DNA from 2 places in the Streptomyces sp. NPDC045287 genome. Region 2 is predicted to be linked to the other one. Evidence: riboswitches for the same ligand, from Rfam matches in the RefSeq annotation. Region 2 holds a riboswitch; the other holds the start of a gene.
What was found. A riboswitch is a leader RNA that binds a small molecule or an ion and turns the genes downstream of it on or off. The one in region 2 is predicted to bind cyclic di-AMP.
Positions count from the first base shown of each region.

Region 1: linked by a shared signal. The riboswitch ahead of AC07D6_RS16495 (M23 family metallopeptidase) and the one ahead of AC07D6_RS05385 (C40 family peptidase) in region 2 are both predicted to bind cyclic di-AMP.

Region 1 covers NZ_JBWKJG010000008.1:315,168-325,265, forward strand. The annotation lists tRNA gene AC07D6_RS16470 (tRNA-Lys) at 117-192, shown strand; gene AC07D6_RS16475 (PRC-barrel domain-containing protein) at 555-911, shown strand; gene AC07D6_RS16480 (hypothetical protein) at 943-1,107, shown strand; gene AC07D6_RS16485 (DUF5994 family protein) at 1,363-1,854, opposite strand; tRNA gene AC07D6_RS16490 (tRNA-Met) at 2,105-2,178, shown strand; cyclic di-AMP (ydaO/yuaA leader) riboswitch at 2,550-2,685, shown strand; gene AC07D6_RS16495 (M23 family metallopeptidase) at 2,698-3,786, shown strand; gene AC07D6_RS16500 (PrsW family intramembrane metalloprotease) at 4,020-5,372, opposite strand; gene trmB (tRNA (guanosine(46)-N7)-methyltransferase TrmB) at 5,460-6,179, opposite strand; gene lhgO (L-2-hydroxyglutarate oxidase) at 6,419-7,609, opposite strand; gene AC07D6_RS16515 (MFS transporter) at 7,871-9,478, opposite strand.
Region 2 covers NZ_JBWKJG010000002.1:508,069-518,166, forward strand. The annotation lists gene AC07D6_RS05375 (lactonase family protein) at 1-641, opposite strand, end outside; gene AC07D6_RS05380 (NAD-dependent epimerase/dehydratase family protein) at 789-1,781, shown strand; cyclic di-AMP (ydaO/yuaA leader) riboswitch at 2,399-2,560, shown strand; gene AC07D6_RS05385 (C40 family peptidase) at 2,564-3,043, shown strand; gene AC07D6_RS05390 (alpha-amylase) at 3,432-3,749, shown strand; gene AC07D6_RS05395 (L-threonylcarbamoyladenylate synthase) at 3,791-4,411, shown strand; gene AC07D6_RS05400 (cation:proton antiporter) at 4,825-6,144, opposite strand; gene AC07D6_RS05405 (lysophospholipid acyltransferase family protein) at 6,435-7,121, shown strand; gene AC07D6_RS05410 (nitroreductase family protein) at 7,770-9,203, shown strand; gene AC07D6_RS05415 (class I adenylate-forming enzyme family protein) at 9,209-10,098, shown strand, end outside.

The sequences.
Region 1 (10,098 bases), on a different contig from region 2:
CCCAGGTGCCGCGCGCGGGCCCGTCCGCCTTTCGGGACGCGCCGGAAACGGGTGTTGTGCCGATACCCGATCGGCTCACGTCCTCCGGCGGGCTATGCTCGGGGATGACCCGTCGAGGGCCCTTAGCTCAATTGGCAGAGCAGCGGACTTTTAATCCGTTGGTTGTGGGTTCGAGTCCCACAGGGCCTACCAGGTCGGAGCCGCCGCGAGGCTCCGGTCACCGAGTCCGTGCCCCGGTCGGTTTCCCCGGCCGGGGCACACGTGTGCCGGGACCCGTTCCGCGCGCCGGCGGCGCCGGTAAGGCGGTGGCCCGGTACGGAGGGGGCTCGGGTACGGAGGGGGCTCGGGTACGGAGGGGGCTCGGGGGCGGCGGGGCCGACCGCCGGGAGGGGTACGCGGGGCCGGGCTCCGCGGCATGGCCGGTCGAGCCCGTGTGGCGGCCGGAGGAGGGTCGGGGCAGGCTGGAAGGAGACAGGGGCGGGCACGTCGTCGCGCCGCCGCCGACCGGTGGAGCGGCCCTGCCCGGAGCGCGGCCCGACCAGGGAGCAGACCGCATGATCCATCCAGCAGACATCCGGGAGTGGCGGAACCGGGACGTCGTGGACCCGAAGGGGCACAAGATCGGCGTGCTGGAGGCGATCTACGTGAGCACCGCGACGGACGAACCCGCCATGGCCACCGTCCGGACGGGGCTGCCCACCCGCCAGCGCCTGGTGTTCGTCCCGCTCGACGACGCGACCGTCGGACCGGGCTACGTCAGGGTCCCGTACGACAGGGGCACGGTCCGCAAGTCCCCCGCCATCGGTACCGACGACGTGCTCGCCGCCGAGGACGAGCAAGCCGTCTTCCACCACTACGGCCTGGCCTACCGGCCCGGTGCCGCCGGCGAACGGCAACTCGCGCGCCGTTGAACCGGACCGTCGCACGGAGGAGTTCCAGACCATGGCGATCTTCCTGTTCCTCGTCCTCGTGGCCGTCGTGCTCGGCCTCATCGGCGTCGCGGTCAAGGGGATGATGTACCTGCTGATCATCGGTGCCGTCGTCCTCGTGGCCGACCTGATCTTCTTCGGCGCCCATCTCTCCCGGCGCGGCGCCCGGAGGCGCTAGGCGGCCCTCCGCGCGGCCCGCGCGGCGGGTCGGTCCCGTGGGGCCCGTGGGGCCCGTGTTTCCGCGGGGCCGGGTGGCCCGTGGAGAGTCCGTGTGGGGGATCGGCCCGTGGGGCTCGGGTGGGTCGGTCCCGTGGGGCCCGCGCGGCGGGGCGGTCCTGCGGTGGGCCAATGCGGCGGGACGGCCCCGCGCGGGTCAGTGCGCCCGCGAGGGTCAGTGCGTCCGCGCGGGTCGGTGCGGTGGTCCCCGCACGGGTCAGCCCCGGGGAGGGCCGGCCCTCCGCCCGGTGCGCGTGTCGACGAGGATCTGCCGGGCCTGCGTGACGTTGTCGGCGCGGACGGCCTGCGCCATCGCGGTGCGCGCCTCGTCCCGGGGCGTGTCCGGAGGCACGACGAGCAGCGAGAAGTGGTCCTGGTCCCCGCGGGTGACCAGGACGGTGTCGTCCCCGACGGGGAACGAGTCGATGCGCACCACCCGCTCGTCGACGACCAGCCGGGCCGGGAGCCCCTCCCAGGCGGCGGCGTCCAGGCCGACGCGGGAGATCGGGCCGAGGTGCTCGGTCAGGGCGCTCACCAGGGCGGGCAGCTCCTCCGCGATGTCGTGGGAGCGCGGCCACCACGCCCCGTCGAGGACGCCCTCGCGGGAGCGGGTCGTCTCCAGCCGCAGGAGCGCCGTCCCCGGCTCCACCGCTTCGTGGAGGGTGTCCGGCAGGTGCCCGGGGGCGGGAGGCGTGTCGGAGTGGGCCATGCTGATGTCCGCCTGTCTACGGGATCCGGTCCCTTCGGCGAACCGGACGTCCACTACTTCCCACGGTACTCCGCCCGCCCCGGTCACCGGGGGTCCGCGACCTCCTCCGGGAGGGAGGGCCGAGCCGGGCGGCCGGGCTCGCGCGGCGTGGTTCCGGGCCTCCGGAGAGGGGCCGCCGGAAACTTTCCGGCCGTGGAGCGCGAAATGGTGAATGACCTTCGCTGGAATAGCGTAAGGTGGTGTTCATCGACGCGGGGTGGAGCAGCTCGGTAGCTCGCTGGGCTCATAACCCAGAGGTCGCAGGTTCAAATCCTGTCCCCGCTACTGAAACCGAAGGCCCGGTGCACACAGCACCGGGCCTTCGGCGTGTCTGCGTGTCTGCGTGTCTGCGGGGCCGGGTGTCCGGGTGTCTGCGCGGCAGGTCGGCGGGGCACCGGGGCCGGTATCTACCCTGCGTGATCGACAGGCCGCTCTGTGCGATAACAATTGACACACGGTCAGAAACTTGATCGAGGAGTTTCGGGGGCGCGACCGCCTGACAGCGGGTCAATTCGCTGTGACTTGTCCCTTTATAGGGCCTTGATTCACTGCCGAGTGAGCGAGGTGTTCCCGGGAGCGGCTTGGAATACGGGCCCGGCTTCTATTAACGTTCGATAACGCAGCGCGGTCGTATCAGTCGTCGCAGAAGGCGGCGCCGTGCGCATGCGCCGAATCCCGCAAGGGAACCGGGGAACCACCGCACTTGGGGTGAATCGGGCCTTCACCGGCCCGTAGGGGACCTTCCTGCTCCGAACCCGTCAGCTAACCCGGTAGGCGGAGAAGGAAGGAAAGGAGTACGCCTCCGTGGCGTCCAACAGGCCTGCCCCCGAAGCCCCCTTCGGCTCGTACGACATGACCGGCCGTCCCACCGCTTCGGGACTTCCGGCCACCGCCGCCCCCGCGGCCGCCTCCGAGTGGAACCCCACCGAGGAGACCGTCCGCCCCGTCCGGGGCCGGCACCGTGTGGTCAAGCAGCGCGGCGGCCTCGCCCGCAGCTCCACCGTCCTCGGGGTCGGCGTCATCGCCGCCGTCGGCGCGGGCGGCATGGCCACCGCGCACGACAAGCCCAGCGTCGCGATATCCCTGCCGGACATCAACCTCCCCGACGCCTCCTCGCTCCCCGGCGTCGGCGCGTTCCTCGGCGACGACGCGGACGACGCCCCCGACGAGGCCCCCGCCTCCGCCGGTCTCGCCACGCTCGCCCTGTCCACCGGGAACGGCCCCGCCGACGCCCGGGGCGCCGGTGCCGAGGCCGACGCGGGCGAGGCGCTGCGGGCGCGCATCCTCCAGCAGGCCGAGCAGCAGCAGGCGTCCGCCGAGGCCGAGGCCCGGGCCGCCGCCGAGAAGGCGGCCGCGGAGAAGGCCGCGGAGGAGGCCGCCGCCCAGCAGGCCGCCGCCGAGGCCGAGGCGAAGGCCGCCGAGAAGGAGCGCAAGCGCGCCGAGGCGGAAGCCGCCGCGAAGGCCGAGGCCAAGCGCCTGGCCAAGCTCGCCGCGAGCTACGCCCTGCCGACCTCCTCGTACACGATCACCTCCACGTACGGCCAGGCCGGCTCCATGTGGTCCTCCGGCTACCACACCGGCCTCGACCTGGCCGCCCCCACCGGCACCCCGGCCAACGCCGTCCACAGCGGCACCGTCAAGTCGGCCGGCTGGTCCGGTGCGTACGGCTACCGCGTCGTGCTGGAGCTGGCGGACGGCACCGAGGTCTGGTACTGCCACCTCTCCTCGATGACCGTCAGCGCCGGGCAGTCCGTCGGCACCGGCGACACGATCGGCCGCGTCGGTTCGACCGGCAACGTCACCGGGGCGCACCTCCACCTGGAGGTCCACACCGCCTCCGGCAGCGGCATCGACCCGCTGGCCTGGCTGCGCGGCAAGGGCCTCACCATCTGACACCCCGGCGCCCCGACGCGTCCCGGTACCCCGGCGCGTCCCGCGCCGGACCCCCGATCCCGGCAGCCCCGGCGGCACACCCCCCGACGCCAGGGCTGCCGGTCCGCTCTTCCCGGCCCCGGGTCCCGACCGTGCTCTGGTCCCGGGGCCCGGCCGCGCCCCCGGTCCCGGGCCCCGGTCCCGCGCCCCGCTCTCGGGGCCCGGCCGTGTTTCGGGCCCGGCCGCGCCCGGCCTCAGTAGCGGTACGGGTTGTAGCCCGCGTAGTCGCGGTGCGGCGGCGGCGTCCACACCCGGCCCGTCGCGCGCGCCGCGAACGTCAGGGCCGGGGCGGCCACCTCCTTCCGCTGCCACATGTGGTGCAGCAGCTCCTGCTCCCGCGCCGTGAAATCCTGGTCCGCCACACCCCGCCGCGCCCGGTACCGCAGGAACGCCAGGGACGTCGCGAACGCCTCGTACTCGCCCACCGACCGCGCCGCCGCCGGGCCGAACGTGCGCGCCGCGTAGGACCGCGCCAGGCTCCGCGCCTGCATCGACGACAGCGCGAGCGGCTCGTCGGCGGACAGCCAACCGGCCGCCGCGTACGCCGGCAGCTCGCCGGATATCGTCCGCAGCTCCCGCTGGCGCGTCCATATCACCAGCCACGTCAGCAGACCCAGCGCCGGCAGCATGAACGCCCCGTACACGAGGAGGAAGCCCCACGGCCCGAACGTCGTCGAGCCGTTCCACAGCGCGTGCACCCCCATCGCCAGGACCAGCCCCAGCAGCGGCAGCAGCGTCCGCACCACCCTGCGCCGGCGCGCCGTCATCGCGGCGACGCCGAACCCGATGCCCGTCAGGACCGTGAACAGCGGGTGCGCGAACGGCGACATCACGACCCGGACGAAGAACGTCACCGCCGTCACCGACTCGAAGCCGGACGTCCCGAACTCCTGGTCCTCGTCGAAGGCGCTCCCCAGGTACAGGATGTTCTCGGTGAACGCGAAGCCCGTCGCCGTGAACCCGGCGACGACCACGCCGTCGACCAGCCCCGTGAAGTCCCGCCTGCGGAACAGGAAGACCAGCAGGATCGCGACGGCCTTCGCGCCCTCCTCCACGACGGGGGCGACGACGGTCGCGCCGAGCGTGTCCGCCGACGTCGGGTCCGCCGTCGCCGTGGCTATCCAGCGCGTCGCGAACGTGTTGGCGAGGATCGCGACGAGCGCCGCCGCGAACGCCCCCCAGGCGAAGGCGAACAGCAGGTTCCTCCACGGACCCGGCTCCACCCGGTCCAGCCAGCGGAACGCCGCCGCCAGCAGCGGTACGGGCAGCAGCGCCAGCCCGAGGCCGACCACGAAACCCGCCGTTCCCGTCTGCTCCCGCACCAGCGCCAGGATCACCAGGGCGCACAGGGCCAGCACCAGGATCACGGCCGAGGCGCGCACCGCCCTGCTGCGCCAGAACGCGCCCCGCGGCTTGTACCGCCAACGGGCCCGGTCCGGCACGGCGTCGAACGACGGCCGCGGGTGGTACGCCGGGATGGCCGGCTGGGCGGGGCCGGCCGGCGGAGGGGTCCGCGGTGCGGAGCGGGGCGCGCGCGAATCTGACACCCGATGGACCCTAGACGGCCGGACTGACACTCCGCGAGCGCGTTGTGGACAAGCGCGAGTACGTTGTGGACGAGCGCGGCCGGGCCGTCACGCGCGGGCGAACAGCAGGTCGCGGACGACGTGCCCCTTCTCCAGGCCCTGCCCCTCGAACCGGGTCAGCGGGCGGAAGCCGGGCCGGGGCGCGAAGCCGCCGCCGGGTGCCGTGTTCTCGAAGTCCGGGTGCGCCGTCAGCACCTCCAGCATCTGCTCCGCGTACGGCTCCCAGTCCGTCGCGCAGTGCAGGACCGCGCCCGGCTTCATCCGGGTCGCGACGAGGCTCAGGAACTCGGGCTGGATCAACCGCCGCTTGTGGTGCCGCTTCTTCGGCCACGGGTCCGGGAAGTACACGCGGACGCCGGCGAGCGCGGCGGGCGGCAGCATCTCGCGGAGCAGGATGATCGCGTCGCCGTTCGCGACGCGGACGTTCGTGAGGCCGTTCCGCTCGGCGAGGCCCAGCAGGTTGCCCTGCCCCGGGGTGTGCACGTCCACGGCGAGGATGCCGGTCGACGGGTCGTCGGCGGCCATCCGCGCGGTGGCCTCGCCCATGCCGAAGCCGATCTCCAGGACGACGGGGAGCCCGCCGAACATCTCGTCCAGGTCGAGGACGCGCCGCCCGTCGATGTCCAGGCCCCAGGTGGGCCACAGGCGGCGCAGCGCGTCGGCCTGGCCGGCGGTGACGCGGCTGCGGCGCGGCTGGAAGCTGCGGATGCGGCGCTCGAAGTGGGAGCCGGCCGGGTCGGGCGAGGGCCCGGTCCCGTCGGGGAACATCCGGCTGCCGCGGCGCGACGTGGGCACGCCGGAGCCCCCGCCGGACACGGGCGGCTGCCCGCCGACCGCCTCGGGCGCGGTCACCTCGGCAGCGGTCGCCTCGGGCGCGGGGGCTCCGGGCGCGGGCGCGGGGGCTCCCGGGGTGCGGGGCCTGACGGGAGCGGGGGTCGTGGGGGGCGTGCTCGACGCGGTCTTCTCGGACACAGTGCCTTCGATTCTACGAACCCTCCCCGCGTTCCCTACCCGATCAAGTGCGCCAGGGCCCGCCGGGCCACCTCCCGCCCGATCGGCAGGGACGCCGTCGCCGCGGGCGAGGGGGCGTTCAGCACGTGCACCGTGCGCGGCGCCTCCCGGATCAGGAAGTCGTCCACCAGCGTCCCGTCCCGCAGCACCGCCTGCGCCCGCACGCCCGCCGGGGCCGGCCGCAGGTCGGCGGCGGTCGCCTCGGGCAACAGCCGCCGCACCGCCTCCGTGAAGGCCGGCTTCGACAGCGACCTGCGCAGCTCGCCCGCCCCGTACCGCCAGTGCCGCCGGGCGATCGCCCACGTGCCGGGCCAGGCCAGCGTCCCGGCCAGCTCCCCGGGCCGCACGACGAGCCGGCCGTACCCCTCGCGGGCCAGCGCGGGGACCGCGTTCGGCCCGACGTGGACGCCCCCGCCGACACCCCGCGTCAGGTGCACGCCGAGGAACGGGAACGCCGGGTCCGGCACCGGGTACACCAGGCCCCGCACCAGCTCGGGCCGGGCCAGCTCGTAGTACTCGCCCCGGAACGGCACGATCCGCATGCCCGGCTCGTCCCCCGCGAGCCGCGCCACCGCGTCGCAGTGCAACCCCGCACAGTTCACCAGCGCCCGCGCGCGCACCACGGCACCGTCCGCCGTGCGCACCGCCACGCCCCAGGGCCGCCGGTCGACGGCGGTGACCCGCGCCCCGTACCGCACCTCCGCGCCGGACTCCTCGGCGAGCCGCTCCGCCACCGCGCCGTAGTCGCAGATCCCCGTCGTGCCGACGTGGATCGCGGCGATGCCCCGCACGCTCGGCTCGTACGCGCCGATCTGGGCCGGACCCAGCTCGCGCACCGGGATGCCGTTCTCCCGGCCGCGCTGGACCAGGGCGTGCAGCCGGGGCAGCTCGGAGCGGTCCGTGGCGACGATCAGCTTGCCGGTGACCTCGTGCGGCAGCCCGTACTCGGCGCAGAACTTCACCATCTCGGCCGCGCCCCGCACCGCGAACCGCGCCTTCAGGGAACCCGGGCGGTAGTAGATGCCGCTGTGGATGACGCCGCTGTTGCGGCCCGTCTGGTGGCGGGCGGGGCCGGGCTCCTTCTCCAGGACCGTCACGCGCGTGCCGGGCGCGGCCCGCGAGAGCGCGTACGCCGTCGACAGCCCGATGATCCCGCCGCCGACCACCAGGACGTCGCAGTCGAACATGCCGCCGCCGAACCCGGACACCTGTGCCACCTCCCACCCCGATAGTGCACTGGCCCGCTGACATCGCCGTTAAACCAGGCATGCACGGCGGTGGGAGATGGATCACGCCAGGTGGTGCGCCCCTCCGCGCCCCCACCGGCACCCGGAGGGCCAGGCACCCGACCCGGCACTCGGTCCGGCACCCGACCCGGCACTCGGTCCGGCACTCGGTCCGGCACCCGACCCGGTGCCACGCCTCCGCGCCGGACCCCGCCCCGGGTCCTACGCCGGGGCCGACAGCAGCGGCCGGGCCCGCTCGCGCAGCTCCGCCACCCGCGGTTCGTCGCCGTACGGCTCCAGACGGTGCAGCAGGTCCCGTACGTACTCCGTCGTACGGGCCGAAGAGATGCGCCCGGCCACCTCCACCGCGCGCGTGCCGGCCGCGCAGGCGGCGTCGAGGTTCCCCGACTCCAGTTCCGCTACGGCGCTGACGACCAGCCGCAGCCCGTGGGAGCGTACGTACTCCTCCGTCGGACGCGACAGCGCCTGCTCCGTGAACCTGCGCACCTGGCGCGGCGCCTTCAGGTCGCGGTAGCACTCGGCGGCGTCGGCGGCGAACCGGTCGTACGAGTAGAAGCCCAGCCACGAGGGGTCGGCGTCGCCGTCCCGCGACCGCTCCAGCCACCCCTCGGCGGCCTTCAGCGCCGCCCCGGCGGCCGCCGCGTCCCCGGCCTTGGCGTGGGCGCGGGCCTCGACGAGTCGGAAGAACGACATCGTGCGCGCCGTGGCCAGGCCGCGGTTGCGCTCCACGGCAGCCTGCGCCAGGTCCACGCCCTCGTCGGCGAAGCCCCGGTACGTGGCCTGCAGCGACATCGACGCCAGGACGTACCCGCCGAGCGGCACGTCCGCCGCCGCGCGCGCGAGGCGCAGCGCCTGGATGTAGTACCGCTGGGCGGCCTCCTGCTGGCCCGTGTCGAAGGCCATCCAGCCGGCCAGCCGGGTCAGCTCGGCGGTCGCGCCGAACAGGGCCCGGCCGACCTCGTCCGAGTACGAGCCGAGCAGCAGCGGCGCCGCGTCCACGCGCAGGCACTCGGGCACCATCGACGAACGCCAGTCCCCGCCCCCGTACTTGGAGTCCCAGCGGCGGGCGTCCTCGGCGGCCTCCCGGAGCTTCGCCACGTCGCTGTGGCCCACGCGCGCGTGAGCACCCTCCGCGGGGGGCTCCTCGACCACCGGGACGGGCACCGCGACCGCCGGAACGGGCACCGCGGCCTGGGCGCCGGCCGCTCCGGCCCGGGCGCCACACGCGCCGGCCCGGGCACCCGGGGCGGCACCGCCCGCCGGGCCGCCCGCACCTTGGGCGGGACCCGCACCCCCCGCCGCACCCGTGCCGCCGCCCTCCGCGCGCGGGACCCGCCGCTCCACGGACGGGTCGGCCGGCGTGATCAGCCACCGCGAGGCGGGCACCGCGTACGCGCTCACCGCGAAGGAGCCCGCCAGGGACTGCCAGATGCCGCCCCCGCCCGCGCGGCGCCCCGCCAGGTCCAGGCGGTACAGCTCCGTCGCCGACTTCACGGCCTCGCCCACGTCGCGCGGGAACGCCAGCCCCACCTCGGGCGCCGGGTCCGCGTCGGCCAGGCCGATCTCGTGCAGCGGCACCGGACGGCCGAGCTTCTGGCCGATCGCGGCGGCGATGAGATGGGGCGCGGCGCCCTGCGGGATCATGCCCTTCGACACCCAGCGGGCCACCGACGTCTTGTCGTAGCGCAGGGTCAGGCCGCGCTGCGCTCCCAGGTCGTTGACGCGCCGGGCCAGCCCGGCGTTGCTGATCCCGGCGAGGGCGAGAACGGTGCCGAGCTTCTCGTTCGGTCCGCGTAGCTCCCTGGACATGCGCCACCCCTCGACACCCAGACGGCCGCCGCACTGCCAGGCATAGGCGCGCGGCATTCGTAAACCCAGCGTAGTTCGCCGCATCCCCACCGTTAAGGGGTGGTGTTCCCTATGGCGGGATTGTTGTGCGTACGGGAAGTTGGCGTGCGCCCGGCTCCGGGCCGCCGTGCTCCCGGCGTGTGGCCGTGCGCCCGCCCGTGCGCTCTGGCCGGTGCCACCGGTGGAGCGCTTCCATGGTGCCGCGTGGGTCGGCCCGCTGGCGGGAACCAGCGGGCTGGGGGACACCGCCGCTCCATTCCCCGCGGGCGGTGGACCGGTCCGGGGGGCGAGCAGCGCCCTCCGGACCGCGCGCGTGGACCATGGTCGGGAGCGGAGCGGTCGACAAGCGTTTCGGTTGAGTGGGGTGCGGAGATTGGCTGAATGATGCCCATGGGTCGACCGGTCGAATCCCCTTTTCCACAAACGGAGTTGGTCGTTCCGCCCGGTGCCGCAGGGGATTGACCCCCCGCGCCGACACACCACCGCCCCATCGTCACCACATCGCCGGTCGCCGGGGCGCGTTCCCGTTCACGTACGCGCCGCCCGGACACCCTCCTGTGCGCCTGTAGTCGTGGCAGCAT
Region 2 (10,098 bases):
AGCTCGTGCAGGACGTACACGACCGCGCCGCCCGGGTGGAACGCCAGGTGCCGGGGTCCCGACCCGACGCGGAGCCCCACCTCCCCGTGCACGCGGAGCGCCCCGCTCTCCGCGTCGAGCGCGCAGACCCGCACCGAGTCGGTCCCCAGGTCCGTGGTGAGCACCCACCGGCCGCTCGGGTCGGGCACCACCTGGTGGGCGTGCGGCCCCTCCTGCCGGTCCCGGTCCGGACCGGAGCCGTGGTGGGAGAGGACGACGGCCGGTCCGGCGATGCCGCCGCCGGCGTCCAGGGGCAGGCTGCTGACGCTCCCGGACCGGTAGTTGGCGGTCAGCAGCCGGCGTCCGGCGACGCTCAGGTGCGTGGGGCCGGAGGCGTCCACCGGGACCGGCCGGCCGAGCGGGGTCAGCTCGGGGCCCGCCGCCCGGAAGGCGGCGACCGCGCCGGATTCCGTCTCGCTCACCGCGTACAGCACCCCGGTGCCCCGGTCGAGCGCGAGCCACGACGGATCGACGAGCGCGTCGGTGGCCGCGACCGGCGTCAGCGCCCCGCTCGCCGGATCCACGGCGGCGACGGTGATGCCGCGCCCGCCGCCCGAGGTGAACGAACCGATGTACGCCCAGGACCCGCCACTCTGCTCCATTTTTGTCCCTTTCGTCGTATTCGTGCCTACGTGGTACGCCAACGACCACCGCCCCGGGGAGTCACCGCCTCCGCCCCGCACGGAACCCGGATGCGCCGACGGCGAACCGCTCTGGCCGCCCGGGCCCCGTACTGCTTGAGTGGCGGAATGGAGATCTTGATATTGGGCGGAACGGCCTGGCTCGGCAGGGAGCTGTCCCGGCAGGCGCTCGGGCGCGGCCACCGGGTGACGTGCCTCGCGCGCGGCGAGAGCGGGCGGGTCGCGGACGGCGCGGCGCTCGTCGCCGCCGACCGCCGCGACCCCGACGCGTACGCGCCGCTGCTCGACCGCGCGTGGGACGCGGTCGTCGAGGTGTCCTGGCAGCCGGGCTTCGTCCGGCGGGCGCTCGCCGCGCTCGCAGGCAGGGCCCGGCACTGGACGTACGTCTCCTCCGTCAGCGCGTACGCCTCCCACGCCGAGATCGGCGCCGACGAGTCCGCGCCGCTCCTCGCCCCGACCGACCGGGACGAGGTCGACCGCTCGGCGTACGGCGGGGCGAAGGCCGCCTGCGAGCAGGCGTCGACGGCCGCCGCGGGCGACCGGCTCCTCATCGCCCGTGCCGGGCTCATCGGCGGCCCGGGCGACCACAGCGGGCGCTCCGGCTACTGGGCGGCCCGCGCCGCACGCGACCCGCGAGGACCGCTGCTGGTCCCGGACACGCCGGACCTGCCGACCCAGACCGTCGACGTACGGGACCTCTCCGCGTGGCTGCTCGACGCCGCCGAGGCGGGCACCACCGGCACGTACGACGCGGTCGGCCCCGTCGTCCCCTTCCGCGAGTGGATCGGGCTGTCCCGCGACGTCGCGGGGCACACGGGCCCGGTCGTCACGGCCGACTCGGCCTGGCTCCTCGCGCACGGCGTGGCCGAGTACATGGGCCCCGAGTCGCTGCCGATGTGGCTGGTCGAGCCCGGCTGTGAGGGCTGGTCAGCCCGGGACGGCTCCGCGGCGCGCGCGGCGGGCCTGCGCCACCGGCCCCGTGCGGAGCTGCTGGCCGACACCCTCCGCTGGGAGCGCGGGCAGGGCCTGGACCGCCCGCGTCGCGCGGGCCTCAGCGCCCGGCGCGAGGACGAACTGCTGGCCGCCCTCGCCCGGACCTGACGTCACCGACCCGTTCGACGGCTCCCCGTGCGGCTCCCGGTCGCCCTCGCTCGGACCTGGCGGCGCCTCGGACGCGCCGAAGCGGCGGAGCCCGGGTGCGGAACACCGTCCCCCCGCGGGGCCCGCCGCGCGCCGGGCGGGCCCCGCGGCCACCGCGTCCGGCCGGGGAGCGGAGAACGGCACGGAGGGCCGCTCCGCCGCCCCCGGAGGGAGGGTTGACCACCCGGTGGCCGGTCACGGCAGGTGCCCGCCCGCCGCGCCCTCCAGCGGCTCGCCCGGGGTGGCGACGGGCTCCCCGGTCGCGGCGGAACGCCCAAGTGGCCGCCGGTGGACCGGACCTGAAGACCGCCCATATCGCGCCGGTGGGACAGGGTCTGGAGGCCGTGGTCCGTGCGCGCGCCCACGCCCCGCGCCGTCCGCCGCACACCCCCCGGACGCGCCCCCGTAACCCCTCGGCAACTCGCCACACATGGATTCCGCCAACGGTGAGGAGTCTCACAAAATGCCGATTCCGTTCGGAAATCCCTCCCTTCATGGGTCAAGATCCCTGTCGACGACAAGCCCTCGCCGCCGTGGCGAGGCGGTCCGGGTGGACGCCGAGTCCTGCCGCCGTCCGGATCTGGTCGACACGAAGTGAATCGGCAGGAGTGGAGGACCCAGCAGTACCGGGACGTGCGCACCACCGGCCGTCCCTTGGGGTGAAGCCGCGTCAGCGGCCGGGCAACTTCGCCTGCCCGAACCCGACAGGTCATCCTTCGCAGGCGGATGACGAAGGGTTGCGCATGTCCGCGCAGAATCACGTTCCGTCCGTGCTGTCCCGAACCGGCACCGTCTCGGCCCTGACCATCGCCGCCCTCGCCGGCACCCTGCTGGCACCGGGCGCCGCCCCCGACGCACAGGCGGCGGGCCCCGCGTACGCGATGAAGGCCCTCAACGTGGCGGCCTCCAAGAAGGGTTCCCCGTACAAGTACGGAGCCGCGGGCCCGTCCCGGTTCGACTGCTCCGGCCTGACGCTGTACGCGTACAAGCAGGCCGGCAAGACCCTGCCGCGCACCGCGCAGCAGCAGTACAACCGCACGCGCCACATCTCGGCCTCCACCCTCCAAAAGGGTGACCTGGTCTTCTTCCACTCCGGCGGCCGCGTCTACCACGTCGGCGTCTACGCCGGGAGCAACCGGATCTGGCACGCCCCGAAGGCGGGTTCGGTGGTGAAGCTGGAGCGGATCTGGACCAAGAAGGTCCTCTACGGCCGGGTGCGCTGACGCCGGCCGTCGGCCCCGCTCCGGACTTCTCGTCACTCCCGTGTGCCGCCGTCCCCGCCTGCCCGGGCGGGGACGGCGGCACACCGCCGGGGGCTCCGCCTCGGCGGGCCCGTCGACCCACCGAGGCGGTGGGGCCCGCGCGCCGGAGCGGCCGGTACGGCGGGCGGGCGCCCGGCGGGCGCGGCCGGAGCGGCGGCCCCGACGGCGAACGCGAAGGCCGCGAGCGTGCGGTGACCCCCGGTCACACGGGCCCGGTCCCCGCCGCCCCGGGATCCGCCGAGGACGTTGCGGCATCGGTTACGAAGCCGCTACACCCCGTTAACTCGGGGGATTTCACAGGCCATAGCCTGAGGGGCGTCACCTCCCCTTCCCGAGAGGAACGAGCTCCATGAAGGCACGTATGGCACGGATGGCCGCGACCGCCGGACTCGGCGCGTTGCTGACGGCGGGCACGGCCCTGGCGCACCCCGCCGCCGCGTCCGTCCCGTCGGCCGACGCGCAGCCGGCACCGTCGTGCGTCACCTACTGGCAGAGCTGGCGCTACGCACAGGTGGCGAACGACTGCACGACCGCCGTGGACGTCAAGGTGGTCTACCAGGACGGCGCGGAGGGGGTCTGCCACACCGCGCAGCCCGCCACGACGACCACGGTCGGCGAGGGCTACACGGGCACGCACGGCCACGTCGACCGCATCGCGCTCTGCTGAGCCTGACCGCCACCCGCCCGACGCCGCGTTAGGCTCGTCGGATGGCGAAGTACTTCGATGTGCACCCCGACGACCCGCAGCGCCGCGTCATCGGCAACGTGGCCGAGATGATCCGCTCCGGCGCCCTCGTCGCATACCCCACGGACTCCTGCTACGCGCTGGGGTGCAAGCTGGGGAACCGCGAGGGCCTGGCGCGGATCCGCAGCATCCGCGACCTGGACGACCGCCACCACTTCACCCTCGTCTGCCAGAACTTCGCCCAGCTCGGCCAGTTCGTGCACATCGACAACGACGTCTTCCGTGCGCTGAAGGCCGCGACCCCCGGGCGCTACACCTTCATCCTCCCCGCGACGAAGGAGGTGCCCCGCCAGTTGCAGCACCCGAAGAAGAAGACCGTCGGGGTGCGCATCCCCGACCACACGGCGACCCAGGCCCTCCTCGCCGACCTGGGCGAACCGCTCGTGTCGAGCACGCTGCTGCTGCCGGGGGAGGAGGAGCCGATGACGCAGGGCTGGGAGATCAAGGACCGGCTCGACCACGTCCTCGACGCCGTCCTCGACTCGGGCGACTGCGGCACGGCGCCGACCACGGTCGTCGACTTCTCCGGCGGCGCACCGGAGATCGTCCGCCGGGGCGCCGGGGACACGTCCCGCTTCGAGTAGCCACCGGCCGGGCGCTTCGCCGGCGGGGAGGCGGACCCGCCCCGGCCGGGCAGGGGGAGCCCTTGCGGAACCCGCGGGGGAGTCCTCGCGGGGTCCGCGGCGGCAGCGGCGCCGCGGGCCTCCTCACCGCCGCGGGCACCCCGACCGCCGCGTCCCCGCTCCCGGGGCCCGGGTGGCCGCGGCGCCGGTCGCGGCGTACCCGCCCTCCCGCGTCGACGCCCCGCGTACCGCACCGCCCCTCCCGTACGGCCCCGCCCCCGACCGCCCACCGGCGGCGGTGGCGCGCCTGGCCGTCGGCGCCCCGTGCCCCACCCGGGCCGTGGCGGTCGCGGCGAGGGCCGCGTGACGGTGCCGTACCGACGCCCCGCCCCGCGGTGGCGCGGTCGCTGACGCCGTTTGGCCCCGATGGGGTGTCAAAGCCGCTCGTGGGCGACGTCGTCGTCGCCGGGCCGCCCGCCGCGGTGCCTGCGCCGGGCCTTGAGCAGCCGCATCCGGTCGAGGCGCGAGATGACGGGCGAGGCGCTGACGCCGTGCACGACGACGGAGGCGAGGACGGTGAAGGTCACGACGGCCCAGAGCTCCCCCGCCGGGACGTGGAAGCCCTCCACGCCGAGGGCGTACGCGAGGTAGAACAGCGACCCGATGCCCCGGATGCCGAAGAACGCGGTCACGGCGCGCTCCCGAGGACCGGCGGCGGTGCCGAGCTGCGCCACCCAGCCGGTCAGGGGCCGGACGGCGAGGAGCAGCAGCAGGCCGACGAGGGCGCCCTGCCAGGTCAGCGGGGCGAGGGCGCCCTGGGCGACGAAGGCGCCGAGCAGGAAGAGCAGCCCGGCGGTCATGAGCCGTTCGACCTGCTCGACGAAGTCGTGCAGCACCGTGTGGTAGCCGTGGGCGCGCTCGGCGGCCCGGATCCGGCACGCGGTGACGAACACGGCGAGGAAGCCGTACCCGTGGGCGAGTTCCGTGACCCCGTACGCGAGGAAGGTGGCGCCCAGGGCGACGAACCCGTCGCGGTGCTCGGACAGCCGCATCGACTCCCAGCCGGTGCGGAAGAACAGCCAGCCGAGCAGCCTGCCCACGGCGAGCCCTGCCAGGACGCCGACGACGCACTTGTAGACCACGTCGCCCAGCAGCCACTGCCCGACCCACGCGCCGGACAGCCCCGTACCGGCCGCCGCGGCCAGCGCCACCGCCGCCATGACGACGGGGAAGGCGAGCCCGTCGTTGATCCCGGCCTCACTGGTCAGGGCGAACCGCACCTCGTCCTCGTCGTGCTCGGACTCGGTGGGCGCGCCGACCCGCACCTCGGAGGCGAGCACCGGGTCGGTGGGCGAGAGCACGGCGGCGAGCAGCAGCGCGGCGGCGGGCGGCCAGTCCAGCAGCCACCAGGCGAGCAGGCCGGTCACCGCGATGGTCAGCGGCATCGTCACGCCCAGCAGTCGCCACGACGCCTGCCACTGCCGCCACCCCACGGGCCGGTTCAGGGCCAGACCGGCACCCATGAGCGAGACGATGACGCACACCTCGGTGAGGTGCTCGACCCAGATCCGGTCGCCCACCGGATCGACCTCGGGCAGCGGCAGCGGCGACGCCTGGAGGACCATCCCGCACAGCAGGAAGACGAGCGGCATGGACAGCGGCCGTCCGGCCACGAGCCGTGGCAGCACGGCGGCGGCGAGCGCACCGGCCCCGAACAACGTGAAGAAGAAATCACCCGAGCTCACCGCAGACATGTGCCCCTCACGCCCCACCAGTACGCCCCCTGCTCAAGCGGCACACCAGGGCGGGCCGGGCCCCCGTCCTCAGCCTCCGCCTCTGCCTCCGTGGGGGCCTCCGCCTCTGCCTCCGTGGGGAGAGGACCGGCAGGGCCCTACAGGCCCGTGCCGGAGGGCATCCGCCCCCGTGGGGGAGAGGCCCCTGCCCGGGTGCGCACGTCTGCTCGAATTGAGTACGGGTGCTCAGTCCCCGCCGCCGCCCGGCCGGCGACGATGACGGCCGACACCGCCGCAACCGGGAGACCCGCATGCTCAGCCGCCTCGCCCACGCCCTGGTCCCTGCCTTCGGCCGCCTCTCGGTGACCGCCGACCACGACGCGGACCTCGCACCGGGCAGCATCCTCGCCGCCAACCACACCTCGCTCGCCGACCCCGCCATCGTGCTCGCCGCGCTGCGCCGCCTCGGCGCCCGGCCGGTCGTCATGGCGACCGCGGGGCTGTGGAGGGTCCCCGTGCTCGGCCGCGCACTCACCCGCGAGGGCCACATCCCCGTGCACCGGGGCGACCGCCGCGCCGCACACGCCCTCGACCTGGCGGAGGCCGCCCTCCGCCGGGGACGGCTCGTCCTCATCTACGCCGAAGGGGGGATTCCCGCGCACGGGGGCACCGCCGAGGCCGCACCCGGCCCCTTCCGCAGCGGCCTGTCCCGCCTGGCCGAACGCACCGGCGCGCCGGTCGTCCCCGTGGGTCAGGCGGGAGCCCGCCGGGTCGCCTCCGGCACCCCGGCCGGGCAACTGGTGGGCGTCCTCAGCGCCCCGCTCCGCCGCCCCGCCCTGCACGTCCACGTGGGCGCCCCGCTGACGCTGACCGGCGACCGCGCCACGGGCACCGCCCGGGCGCACGCGGCGGTGACGGCCGCCTGGCGCACGGCGGCCACCCTTCTCGACGGGCCCCGGCCCCAGGGCCCCGAGGCGGTCCGCGCGTACCGCGCCTGATCGGGCCGGGCCCGCCGGCCGTCCCGGAGCGGGGCGAGCGGGGCGCCTGCGGGCCACGGGACTTTTGGGCTCCGAGACCGGCGGGGCCGCCGTGTCCGCCGCTCCCTCATGCCCCTTCCCGGTGCCCGGCGCCGTCCCCGGCCTCGCACTCACCGGCCCACCGTTCAGAATCAGCCATTCCGCTTTGGTGTCCGATTTACAGCATTCACTCAGTTGGTTGGGATTTATTAAACAGCTTTGTTTCATTGGTCTTGACCAATGCCCGAGGTGCTTGGCATGCTGGCGAAGACCGTAACCGATCATGCATTCCCGCGATGCGGGGAGCTCAATCGGATACGTGCCACATTCTGAGACAGGGGGCCGAAAAGGGAAGCGCTCGCCGTGATCGGCGCAGCAATGTGGATGTCAAGTGGCCACCTCGCCCGTCTCGTGACCCGAGAAAGCATCAGTCCTGCTCAAAGGTGGCAGCGCATCCTGCAAGAGGATCGCTGCGACTGTAAATGCTATGCCCCTCGCATTCCTCCATGGTGCATGAGGCCCGCGAAATCGGCGCGGAGGGCACCGCCTGCCTCATGAATATCCCGTGGACTGCCGGAGAATAGGAGGTTAGCGTCAGACGTGCAAGGAAAACTGATCACACAAAAACCCGTGTCAGTCGCATACGCGCCCGAGCGCGATTCCTCGGGCCACGCCGTCGACCTGTGGGCCCGGGTGGCCCTGCCGGCAGCGTCTCCCGAGCCGCCCGCCGAGCCCGTGGCCGCCCCCGGCCTGCGTCGTGCCCTGTCCCTGCTGGAGGAAGGCGTACTGACCAGCCGCGCCAACCGCTCCTGCGGCTCGTACGTGGCGCGGGCGGTGCCGTCGGCCGGAGCCGTGTACCCGTACGAGTTCGCCGTCCTCGTCATGGAGGACGGCGTGCCGACGGCCTTCCGGATCGACGCCGACCGCCGTACCTGTGCCCGGCTGGCCGCCGGGTCCCGCGTCACCGCCGCGCTGGACGCGTCCACGCTGGCCGTCCCGGAAGACGGCGGAGCGCTGGTGGTCACGCTCACCCGCCCCTGGCTCTCGATGCGCAAGTACGGCGACCGCGGGTACCTGTACACGCAGCTCGACGCGGGGCACGCGGCCGGGAACCTCGTACTGGCCGCGGCCGGCCGTGGCGCCACGGGGGCGCTACGGCTCCGCTTCCCGAGGGAGTCCCTCTCGGAACTGCTGGAGGCGGGCGAGAACTGCCGGGAGATCCACTCCGCGACCCTGGTGCCGGCCGGCCCGGCCGACGAGGCGTGGACCCGCTGGACCGTGCACGACGACACCGATCGGGAGCTGCGCGGACCCACCTGGCGGTCGTGGCTGGAGAGCACCTGCTGGGACTCCCTCGCCGCGTGGCCCGGGCACTTCGGCCCCCCCGCCCCCCAGGGCGCGCCCGCACCGCTCGCCCGCATCCGCACCGGCCGGCCACTGCCCGCCGGGCAAAGCGGTCTGGGTGCCCCGTCCACCTGGCCGGAACTGATCGGGACGCGGGTCTCCAGCAAGGCGTTCACGGGCGAACCCGTCTCCGCCGCCGCCGTCTGGCAGGCGGTCTCGGCCCTGTCGACGCCGTGGGAGACCGACCTTCCCGACGCCTCGCCGCTGTCCGCGACCCTGGTCCTGCGGTCGACGACGGAACCCGAGCAGGACGCGGTGTACCGGCTGGGCACCGGTGAGCGGCAGCCGGGACGGCTGCCGTCCACCGACGAGGTGGCCCGTGCCTGCATGCAGCAGCGCGCCCTCGCCGGGGCCGCCGCCATCCTGCTGCTGCACGTGCCGCGCACCTCGCTCGCCGGGGCCGGCTCGGCCGCCGACGCCGAGAACCTGCGCGAACTCGCCTTCCGCTGCGGTGCCCTGGGGCAGCTGCTCTACCTGGGCGCGAACCGCGCGGCGGTCGGGGTGACCGCCATCGGCGGCTTCGACACGCCGCTGTGGCGCACGCTGGCGGGGCTGCCGGAGGACGACGAGATCCTGTACGCCCTGCTGCTCGGCCACCCGGACGACTCGGGCGTCAAGTTCGACCGGCTTGCCATGGCGCACGCCCAGAACGAGCGGTGAGCCCGATGCCCCCCGTCCTTCCCGACCTCCTCACCGACGTCCTCGCCCGCCACGGCGATCGCGTCGCGGTCACCGACGCCGACGGTTCGCTCGGATACGCCGAACTCGCCGACCGGGCCCGTGCCGCGGCGGACAGGCTCGCCCGGTGCGACGTGCGCAGCGAGCGGCTGCGGGTGGGCCTGTACGCCACCAACTCCGTCGACTACGTGGTCGGTTACCTGGCGACGCTGTTCGCCGGCGCGGTGCCCTTCCTGGCCGACTCGGCCTTCGGCCCGTTCGACCTCTCCCGGATCGCCGAGGACTGCGGGCTGGACCTGCTGATCCACGCCCCGGACGCCGATGTCCGGGCCGTCGTGGACGAGACCCTCACGGACGACGGAGAGTTCGGCGCCCTCGCGGTCAGCCGGGTGCGCCGGTACGACACCCCCCGCCCGCGGCTGCTGGACGACACCGAGGTGTGCCGTTTCACGTCCGGCTCCACCGGCCGGCCCAACTGCATCGAGTTCTCCGGCGCGGCCGTGTCCGCGGCGGCCGCCAACTGGGTGAAGGGCACCGGCCTCGCGGCCGAGGACCGGATCGCCTGTTTCGCCGCGCTCTCCAACGGCCTGGCCTTCAACACCTCGCTGCTGGCGGCCTTCCTGCCGGGCGCCTCGCTGCACCTGTCGCACGGCCTGCCCACCGCCTCCCGGGTCGTGCGGCTCCTGGAGAGCACCGCCGCCACGCGGCTGGTGGCGTTCCCGGCGCTGTACGAGTCGATCGTGCGGCGCTCCCCGAAGGAAGGCTTCGCCACCGTCCGGACCGCGATCTCCTCCGGCGCCCCGCTGCGCGACACCGTGCGCGAGGAGTTCACCCGGCTCACCGGCGTACCGATCCACAACTACTACGGGGTCGCCGA